3 regions of the Paraclostridium bifermentans genome follow, and region 3 is predicted to be linked to each of the others. Evidence: riboswitches for the same ligand, from Rfam matches in the RefSeq annotation. Region 3 holds a riboswitch; each other region holds the start of a gene.
What was found. Region 3 has a riboswitch for thiamine pyrophosphate ahead of thiS (sulfur carrier protein ThiS). Riboswitches for the same ligand answer to the same signal wherever they lie in the genome.
Positions count from the first base shown of each region.

Region 1: another riboswitch for thiamine pyrophosphate. It lies ahead of thiD (bifunctional hydroxymethylpyrimidine kinase/phosphomethylpyrimidine kinase); the one in region 3 lies ahead of thiS (sulfur carrier protein ThiS).
Region 2: another riboswitch for thiamine pyrophosphate. It lies ahead of thiC (phosphomethylpyrimidine synthase ThiC); the one in region 3 lies ahead of thiS (sulfur carrier protein ThiS).

Region 1 is NZ_CP079737.1:1,010,784-1,014,073, reverse strand. It holds gene tenA (thiaminase II) at 1-42, opposite strand, end outside; gene thiM (hydroxyethylthiazole kinase) at 42-827, opposite strand; gene thiD (bifunctional hydroxymethylpyrimidine kinase/phosphomethylpyrimidine kinase) at 859-1,662, opposite strand; TPP riboswitch at 1,753-1,855, opposite strand; gene KXZ80_RS04870 (dicarboxylate/amino acid:cation symporter) at 1,910-3,166, opposite strand.
Region 2 is NZ_CP079737.1:1,955,955-1,959,244, reverse strand. It holds gene purF (amidophosphoribosyltransferase) at 1-510, opposite strand, end outside; gene thiC (phosphomethylpyrimidine synthase ThiC) at 512-1,825, opposite strand; TPP riboswitch at 1,944-2,048, opposite strand; gene KXZ80_RS09470 (protein adenylyltransferase SelO) at 2,260-3,290, shown strand, end outside.
Region 3 is NZ_CP079737.1:531,509-534,798, forward strand. It holds gene KXZ80_RS02635 (30S ribosomal protein S1) at 1-956, shown strand, start outside; TPP riboswitch at 1,098-1,209, shown strand; gene thiS (sulfur carrier protein ThiS) at 1,319-1,513, shown strand; gene thiF (sulfur carrier protein ThiS adenylyltransferase ThiF) at 1,515-2,318, shown strand; gene KXZ80_RS02650 (thiazole synthase) at 2,331-3,107, shown strand; gene thiH (2-iminoacetate synthase ThiH) at 3,110-3,290, shown strand, end outside.

The sequences.
Region 1 (3,290 bases), 480 kb from region 3:
TATGTCTTTAACTTCTTCAAATAAGCAATCTGTAAATTTCATTAAAATACCTCCACCCTTGAAGACTCTTTTAACTCATCTTCATTTAATTTGTATATATTGTCCATTAAATTTACTTTAAAGCTTCCTATTCCTATATTATCTATATCTACTAATTCTCCACATAAGCTCATTGTAAGAACACCCATTGCTGCAGAATTTAAAATTTCATTACTCGCTCCTAAATAACTCCCTATTAAACTAGCACTCATACATCCAGTTCCTGTTATTCCTTTTAATTTAGGAGTTCCATTGTGTATTTTTATAATTTTATCGCCATCAGTTACTACATCTACTTTTCCAGTAGCTACTACCACACATTCTAGTTTTTTAGCAACTTTCTTAATAATATCGTCTATGTTTTCATCATCGTCAAATGAATCTACACCTTTTCCTTTTACATTAAATCCACCTATGTACTTAATTTCAGCTGCATTACCTTTAATTACGTCAAACTTTACTTCGTTTAATAAAGTTTCCACTAACAAAGATCTTGAAGGTGTAGCAAACACCCCTACTGGATCTAATATAACTGGCTTTTTATGCTTATTTGCTATTTTCCCAGCCTTTATAAATAATTCTCTATGAGAGGAATTCATTGTTCCAATATTTATTACTACAGAACTTGCAATAGGTATTATCTCTTCTGCTTCTTCATAAGAATAACTCATCAGTGGACTTGCACCTATCGCTAAAGTTATATTTGCACAATCATTAATTGTAACTTCGTTAGTATAATGAAGTACTAATGGGTTAATTTCTTTAACTTTATTTAATAATTCAAACATAATTTCATCTCTCCCTTTTAAATGCTTATATCTATTTATTTGAGTCAAATTCATAAAAATGGTGTACTGGTCCTACTCCTCCACCTATATCAAAGCTATGTCTTATAGCATTAGTTATATAGTCTTTTGCATTAGAAACAGATTGTACTATATCAAATCCTAGTGCTAAATTTGCAGTTATTGCAGATGATAAAGTGCATCCTGTTCCATGAGTATTTTTTCTATCTAATCTTTCACTTTTATAAATTTCAAATGTATCCTGGCCTATTAAAACGTCTACTGCATCCCCGTCTAAGTGTCCACCTTTCATTAACACGTATTTAGGCCCTAGTTCTAATATTTTTTTCCCAACTAATTTCATGTCGTCTACATTGTCAATTTTAATCCCTGTTATTTCCTCAGCCTCTAATGTATTTGGCGTTATTATGTATGCTTTAGGTATAAGATATTTTATTAAATTGTCTTTAGCCTCAGGTTTTAAAAGTGAATATCCACTTTTAGATATCATTACTGGATCTACTACTAAGTACTTTGGATTATACTTATCTAAAGATTCAACAATTGCCTTTATTATTTCTGGACTAGATACCATTCCTATTTTTACTGCTTTAGGTGGTATGTCATCAAATACTACCTCTATTTGTTTTTGTATTATTTCTTTGCTTAAATCTTCTACTAAAAATACTCCATAAGTGTTTTGAGCAGTTATAGCTGTTATTACGCTCATTCCATAAGTTCCTATAGCACTAAATGTCTTTAAGTCTGCTTGTATACCTGCACCTCCTGATGAATCTGAGCCTGCTATTGTAAGTGTTGGCAATTTATACTTTTCCATTAGATGTTTCCCCCTTGATTTTTGTATTAAAAAAAGCTATATTCCTGTAGGAATATAGCTTTTAATTTACTATGCAAATAAATTTCATTTGTATATTTAGTAAAGCTTTCCTACGCTGGTATTATCCAGATCAGGTTTGAGGGTTAATGAATAAATTCATCTCTCAGCCGTTGGGGCACCCCTAGCTATTCATTTTAGATTACAGTTTAATTATAGCTCACTAAATTTATATGTCAATAAAAATTTATTACGCTACTTCTGCCGCATCTATATTAGTTACTTCTAACTCTTTTTCACTACTTGCAACTACAAGTGTACAAGTGTTATCTCCCATAACATTTACTGTAGTTCTAAACATATCTATAATTCTTTCTACTCCCATTATAAGTCCGATACCTTCAAGTGGAAGTCCTACTGATTGAAGCACCATTGATAGCATTATCATACCAACACCTGGAACTCCTGCCGTTCCAACTGATGCTAAAGTCGCTGTTAAAACTATTGTTAACATATCATTTATACCTAAATGAACTCCATAAACTTGTGCTATAAATAAAGCTGCTACACCTTGCATTATAGCTGTTCCGTCCATGTTTATAGTAGCTCCCATAGGTATTGTAAATGAACGTATACTTTTACTAACTCCCATTTCTTCCATAAGCTCTAAACTTACTGGAACAGAAGCATTACTTGATGCAGTTGAAAAAGTAACTGCAGCTACTTTTGAAAATTTACGTACAAATCCGATAAAACTAACTTTTGTAAATACTTTTAACGATCCTCCATAAACCACTACTACATGTAGTAATAGCCCTAATAATACAACTAATATATATTTAACTAATGATCCTATTGCATCTGCTCCTACTGTAGAGAAAGTATTTGTAATAAGTGCAAATACTCCAAAAGGTGCAAACATCATTATTACACTAACCATTTTCATACAAACTTCATTTGCACACTCAAATAATTTTTTTAAAGGTTTTGCCTTTTCTCCTACTAAACTTATTGATACTCCAGTAAGCATTGCAAAGAATATTATTTGTAGCATTTCACCTTTTGCAAAAGCCTCTATAGGGTTTGATGGTATCATATTTAATATTATTTCTGATAGTGACTGATTTTTTGCTATCGTAGTAGATTGGCTAGCTACAGTTCCTAAATCAAGTCCTGCACCTGGCTTTAATAAAACTCCTAAAGCTAATGATATACAAATAGCTACAGCTGTTGTCATTAAATAGAATCCCATAGTTTTAAATCCAATTCTACCTAATTTCTTTATATCTTCCATAGCAGATACACCGCATACCAATGAAACAAATACTAGTGGCACTACCATCATTTTTATAGCTTTTGTGAATCCATTTCCTATTACATTTATAATTCCACCTAATAAAACTGTATCTTTAATATAACTACCTGGCATTTTGCTAAGTATTACACCAAATAACATTCCTAAAAATAATCCAATTAATATCTTACTCGTTAATCCAAGTTTCCTCATATGTGTTTCCTCCATCTCTTTATCATATTAATATTATACACTAAAACCCGACTTTTTTGTAATTTTTTAAAGTTCAAGGACATCAAAACACATTTTAACTTAATATAATTAAGTAAGTACATTT
Region 2 (3,290 bases), 1.4 Mb from region 3:
TGAAAAACCACCTTCCAATGCTTTTATTACTGAGCATAAAGCTTCCTCAATGGAGTTTTTAAAATGTTTTTCAATAAGTTTTAATATTACTTCTGAGTCAGATGTAGTATTAAAATTAAATTTTTTTAATTCATTTTTTAAGCTAAAAATGTTAGTAATATTTCCATTATGAGATAAAGCTATATTACAATTTGAATTATTATCAAAAATTGGTTGTGCGTTTAGGGTGTTAATTTCACCGAAAGTAGAATAACGAACATGCCCTATTCCTAAATATCCATTTAAGTTAGTTGGTATGTCACTAGAAAATACTTCATTAACCAATCCAACACCTTTATAACACTCGATTGATTCTTTATCCGAAAAAGCTACTCCACAACTATCTTGTCCTCGATGTTGAAGTGTAATAAGTGATGAGTACAAAGAAGAATGTAAATTAATTTTCTTAGTAGAAAAAAGACCGACAACTCCACATTCTTCTTTATATTTATCCATATTGTCAATTTGCATTTTAGTTATCAGCTCTTAATAAATTAATATCTTTTCCTTGCATTATCTTATTCATATTTCGCATGGAACACATTTTTCCACACATAGTGCAACTATCGTTATGCTCAGGAGTAGATTCTTTTCTATATCTTTTAGCTTTTTCAGGATCTATACAAAGGGCAAACATTTTATCCCAATCAAGTTCTTGTCTAGCTTTACTCATCTTATTATCCCAATCAATAGCACCAGGTATTTTTTTTGCTATATCACCAGAATGAGCAGCTATCTTAGTTGCTATTATACCTTCTTTAACATCATCTAAATTAGGGAGTCTTAAATGTTCTGATGGAGTAACGTAACATAAAAAATCAGCTCCAAAACTAGAAGCTAAAGCTCCTCCAATAGCACTTGTTATATGGTCATATCCTGGAGCAATATCTGTAACTATAGGACCTAATACATAAAATGGAGCACCATGACAAAGCTTTTTCTCAAGAATCATATTTGCTTGAATTTCATCTAAGGACATATGACCAGGACCTTCTATGATAACTTGAACATTTTGCTCCCAGGCTCTTAATGTTAACTCCCCTAAAATCATTAACTCTTTTATTTGACATGCATCAGATGCATCTTGTATAGAACCAGGTCTGCATGCATCTCCAAGACTTAAAGTTAAATCATACTCTTTACAAATTTCTAGTAAATCGTCAAAATATTCGAAGAAAGGATTTTCTTTATTGTTTAATTCCATCCATGCATACATTAAAGAGCCACCTCTTGAAACTATATTTGTAAGTCTTTTATTTCTTTTAAAAACAGAGGCAGTTTCTTTGTTTATACCAGCATGTATAGTTACAAAGTCAACTCCGTCTTTTGCATGTTTTATTACTACATCTAAAAATTCTTTAGCTGTGATATCTTTTAACTCTTTATCATAAAAACCAACAGCATCATAAATTGGAACAGTTCCAACCATAGCACTAGAATTAGAGATAAGTTTTTTTCTAAACTCTTCAGTTTTTCCAAAAGAGCTTAAATCCATTATAGCTTCAGCATTCATATCTAAAGCTAATTGAACTTTTTTCATTTCTTCGTCTATATCATAACAATCCTTAGATATGCCCAAGTTTACATTGATTTTGGTTCTTAAGTTCTTTCCAACACCTTCAGGGTTTAGAGACGTATGATTTTTATTAGCTGGAATAGCTATTTGTCCACTTGAAATTAAGTTTTTTAAAATTTCTATATCCATATTTTCTTTTTTAGCTACTATTTCCATTTCCTTTGTAATAATTCCTTTTTTAGCAGCATCCATTTGAGTTGTATAATTCATTTTTAAATCCCCTTTACTTTGTATTATTTTTAAAAAATAAAAAAGAAGCTTTACCATAAGATAAAGCTTCTTTACGAAATATTATAAAATAGACTAAAAAATATAGTCATAATCATAATCTTGAAGAAAATAACTTTCCTACGGTAGTTCTAACTACTTCAGGTTCAAAGGGTTAATGGTATAATCCATCTCTCAGCCAAAAGTGGCACCCCTAGTTAAATATATTTAATTTTAAATAATAATAAATTTGCAACTTCAAAATCATTATAGTCTTAAAAAATTACTATGTAAAGGTTTTTTTGAAACCTTTTAATTTATAAAAACATAAATTACATATTTTTAGTTTATTTAGAAAATTTAAAATATCTAATTTAAAACTGTAAATAAGGGTATCTTATATTTATAAAATTAATTATTTATAGTAAGGAGAAAAAATGGGAAATAATAAAAAAAATATAGAAACAGGATGGAATTTAAACAATAGTTACATGAATTTACCAGACTTTTTTTATAGTAAAATAAATTTAAATCCAGTGCCTTCACCGAGCTTAGTTATTCTAAATGATTCTTTAGCTAAATTTTTAGGATTAAATTCAGATAAACTTAAAAGTAAGGATGGAATAGAATTACTTTCAGGAAATAAAAAGATAGACGAGGGTGCTTTTATAGCTCAAGCATATGCAGGACATCAATTTGGGCATTTTACAATGCTAGGAGATGGGAGAGCATTGTTGATAGGAGAGCAAATAAATCCATCAGGAGATAGATTTGATATACAGCTTAAAGGATCTGGTAAAACACCTTACTCTAGGGGCGGAGATGGGAGAGCTGTTCTTGGGCCGATGCTTCGTGAATATATAATAAGTGAAGCTATGTATGGTCTTGGAGTTCCAACCACTCGAAGTCTAGCAGTAATAAAAACTGGAGAATCTGTGATTCGTGAAAATATAAAAAAAGGAGCAATTTTAACGCGTGTAGCTTCTAGTCATATTAGATTTGGAACATTTGAATATGCTCTAAATTATGGAGGTGTAAAGTCAGTTAAAGAGTTAGCTGATTATACAATCAATAGACATTACTCACATATAAAAGATGATAAAGATAAATACATTAACTTACTTAAAGAAGTAATAAATGCACACGCTAAACTTGTTGCAAAATGGCAAAGCATTGGATTTATCCATGGGGTTATGAATACTGACAATATGACTATAAGCGGAGAGAGCATTGACTATGGACCTTGTGCATTTATGGATAATTATAAGCCAGATACTGTTTTTAGTTCTATTGATAGATATGGAAGATACTCATATGAAAATCAACCAAATATGGCTGAATGGAATTTATGCAGATTTGCTGAAACGCTATTGCCATTAATAAGTGATGATAAAAATGATGCTATAAAAATTGCACAAGATGCTATTTCTGATTTCTCAGAAATTTATTATTTAAATTGGATTAAAAA
Region 3 (3,290 bases):
CTAAAAAGGCTGTTATTGAAGCTACTAGAAAAGAGCTAAAAGAAGCTTTAGATAACCATACTATATTAACTGTTCATGTAGAAAGAAGCATTGAAAAAGGGTTATTTGCAAGTTACAAAACAGAAACTGTATTTATACCATTATCTCAAATAGATGTTACATTTGTAAACAACACAGCTGCATATGTAGGTCGTGATTTAGAAGTTTACATGATAGAAATGGATTTAAGAAGAAACAGAATAGTTGCATCTCATAGAGAAGTTGCTCATGAAAGAGTAGAAGCTGAAAAAGCAGCTAAGAGAGCACAAATGAAAGCTGATAGAGAAGCTGAAAGAGCTAGAGTTAAACAAGCTAAAGACGATTTATTTAACTCTCTTGAAGTAGGACAAAAAAGAACTGGTAAAGTAAGTAAAATAATGAACTATGGGGCATTCATAGATTTAGGTGGAATAGAAGGATTAGCACATATAAATGAATTAGCTTGGCATAGAGTAGAGTCAGTTGAAGATGTAGTAAAAGAAGGTCAAGAGGTAGATGTATATGTTATAAAAATAGACAAAGAAAATAAAAAAGTAGGACTAGCTATAAAAGACATAAACAATGATCCATGGAATTCTGTAAAAGAAGAAATGCAAGTTGGAGATATTGTTAATGTTAAAGTTTTAAAACTTATAGAAAGAGGAGCTTTTGTAGAAGTTAAACTTGGGGTAGAAGCATTCTTACCAATATCTCAATTAAGCGAAGATAGAGTTATGAAAGTATCTAATGTTGTTAATGTTGGAGACATAATAGATGTTATGATAATAGATATAAAAAATAAAGATAAGAGAATGGTTGTATCATTAAAAGAGGCTACAAAAGAACCTGAAGAAGATTACTCTGAATTTTTAGAAGTAGAAGAGTCATTAGGATCATTAGGAGATTTATTTAAAGATAAATTCAAAGATCTAAAATAGAATAGACGAGAAAAAATAGTATCTAGTATTAACTAGATACTATTTTTATTGTCATATTATAAAAGTATGTATAAAAATATAAGTATTAACTTTTTATTGAATATAAAAAAATACTATGATATACTCAACTTGTAAAAATGAATAGAAGGCTAGGGGAGCTATGATTGGATAGTTGAGAAGTAAAGCCAGAACTTTCAGACCCTAAAAACCTGATCAAGGTAATTCTTGCGTAGGGAAGCTTAATATAGTTAATAAGCATTATTTTTGATGTATATGAAAGCGTTCTCTGTAAAGAGGACGCTTTTTTTCGTAACGGACAAAGACGTTAAATCAAATAAAATTTTACACTTAAGGAGGAATATATGAAGGTAAATGGGAAAGAGATTTATTTAAAACCTGGTACTACGATTTTAAACTTACTAGAGGAATTAAAACTTAAAGTTGATAATGTTGTTGTAGAAGTTAATCTGGATATCATTGAAAATCATCAATATAGCTCATATATATTAAAGTCAGATGATATCGTAGAAGTTATAAGGTTTGTGGGAGGAGGTTAAAGTGAAATTATTTATAAATGAAGATTTAAAAATTTTAAATAAGAATGAAGTAAGTATTAATTTTATAAAAGATAGATTTAAAAAGAATGCAGATGTTGTTATTTTGAATGGATATCCTATTTCAGAAAATAAACTTTTGAAAGATGGAGATAGAGTTACATTAATAAAAAAAGGTGAAATTCCTACATTTGAGGAGTTAGAAAGTTTAATGGTGTCAAGGCATACTCCAAATATACATTCTAGTTTGAAAAAAGGTAAAATTGTTGTGTTGGGACTTGGAGGACTTGGTTCAAATATCGCTATATCACTTGCAAGAATAGGCGTTGGGCATCTAATATTAGCAGACTTTGATGTGGTTGAACCATCTAACTTAAATAGACAACAATACTTTATAAGTGATATAGGTAAGTATAAAACCGATGCAATTAAGAATCATATAAAAAATATAAATCCATTTATAAAAATAGATACTGTAAATAAAATTATAGATTCATCAAATATAAATGAATTTGAGGATGTAGATATTATAATGGAGGCATTTGATAATCCTAGATATAAAGCAGAAATCGCAAGTTTTATATTGAAAAACATGAAAGATAAATATCTTATTTCATCATCAGGGATGGCAGGTTTTTATGATTCCAACATAATAAAAACCAGAATGATAAAAGAGAGGTTTTTTATATGTGGAGATGGAGTTAATGAAGCAAAAGAAGGAGATGGCCTTATGGCACCTAGAGTATCCATATGTGCAAATCACATGGCCAACTTAGCAACAAAGATTTTAATAGAACACATAAAATAGAAGGGGGACAAAATGGATAAATTAGTATTAGGGGGACATGAATTTAACAGTAGACTGTTAATAGGAACAGGAAAGTATGGATCAAATGAAATTTTGCCAAAAGTTATAAAATCAAGTGAAAGTGAGCTTATAACAGTAGCTTTAAGAAGAGTTGATCTAGATAATGAAGATGAAAATATTATGAGTCATATTCCTAAAAATATGACTATACTACCAAATACATCAGGTGCAACAAATCATGTTGAAGCAGTTAGAATAGCTAGAATAGCTAGAAAAATGGGATGTGGAAATTTTATAAAAATAGAAGTAATAAGTGATTCTAAGTACCTATTACCAGATAACGAAGAAACTATAAAAGCTACTAAAATTTTAGCTGATGAAGGGTTTATAGTATTACCTTATATGACTCCAGATTTATATGCAGGAAAAAAACTTGTAGAAGCTGGAGCAGCAGCAGTTATGCCATTAGGAGCACCAATTGGATCCAATAGAGGCCTAAAGATGAAAGAAATGATAAAAATTATGATTGATGAAATAGATATACCTATAATTGTTGATGCTGGAATAGGTAAGCCTTCACAAGCCATGGAAGCTATGGAAATGGGAGCAGCAGCAATATTAGTAAATACTGCAATATCTAGTGCTCAAGATCCAGTAAAAATGGCAAATGCATTTAAATTAGCTGTAGAAGGTGGAAGAGAAGCGTATCTAGCTAAGGCTGGGAGAGTAACAAATTATGCAAATGCATCATCACCTTTAACAGGATTTTTAAGTGAGGTAGGTGTTTAATATTGAGTTTTTATAAATTTATAGATTCATATAAAAGTTTTGATGTAGATTCTTATTTGAAAAATGTAAAAGATGAAGATGTTTTAAGAAGTATAGAAAAGGATAGTTTAGATGAGTATGACTTATTAAACTTGTTATCAAAAACTGCAACTAAGTATCTTGAATTAATGGCTCAAAAGGCAA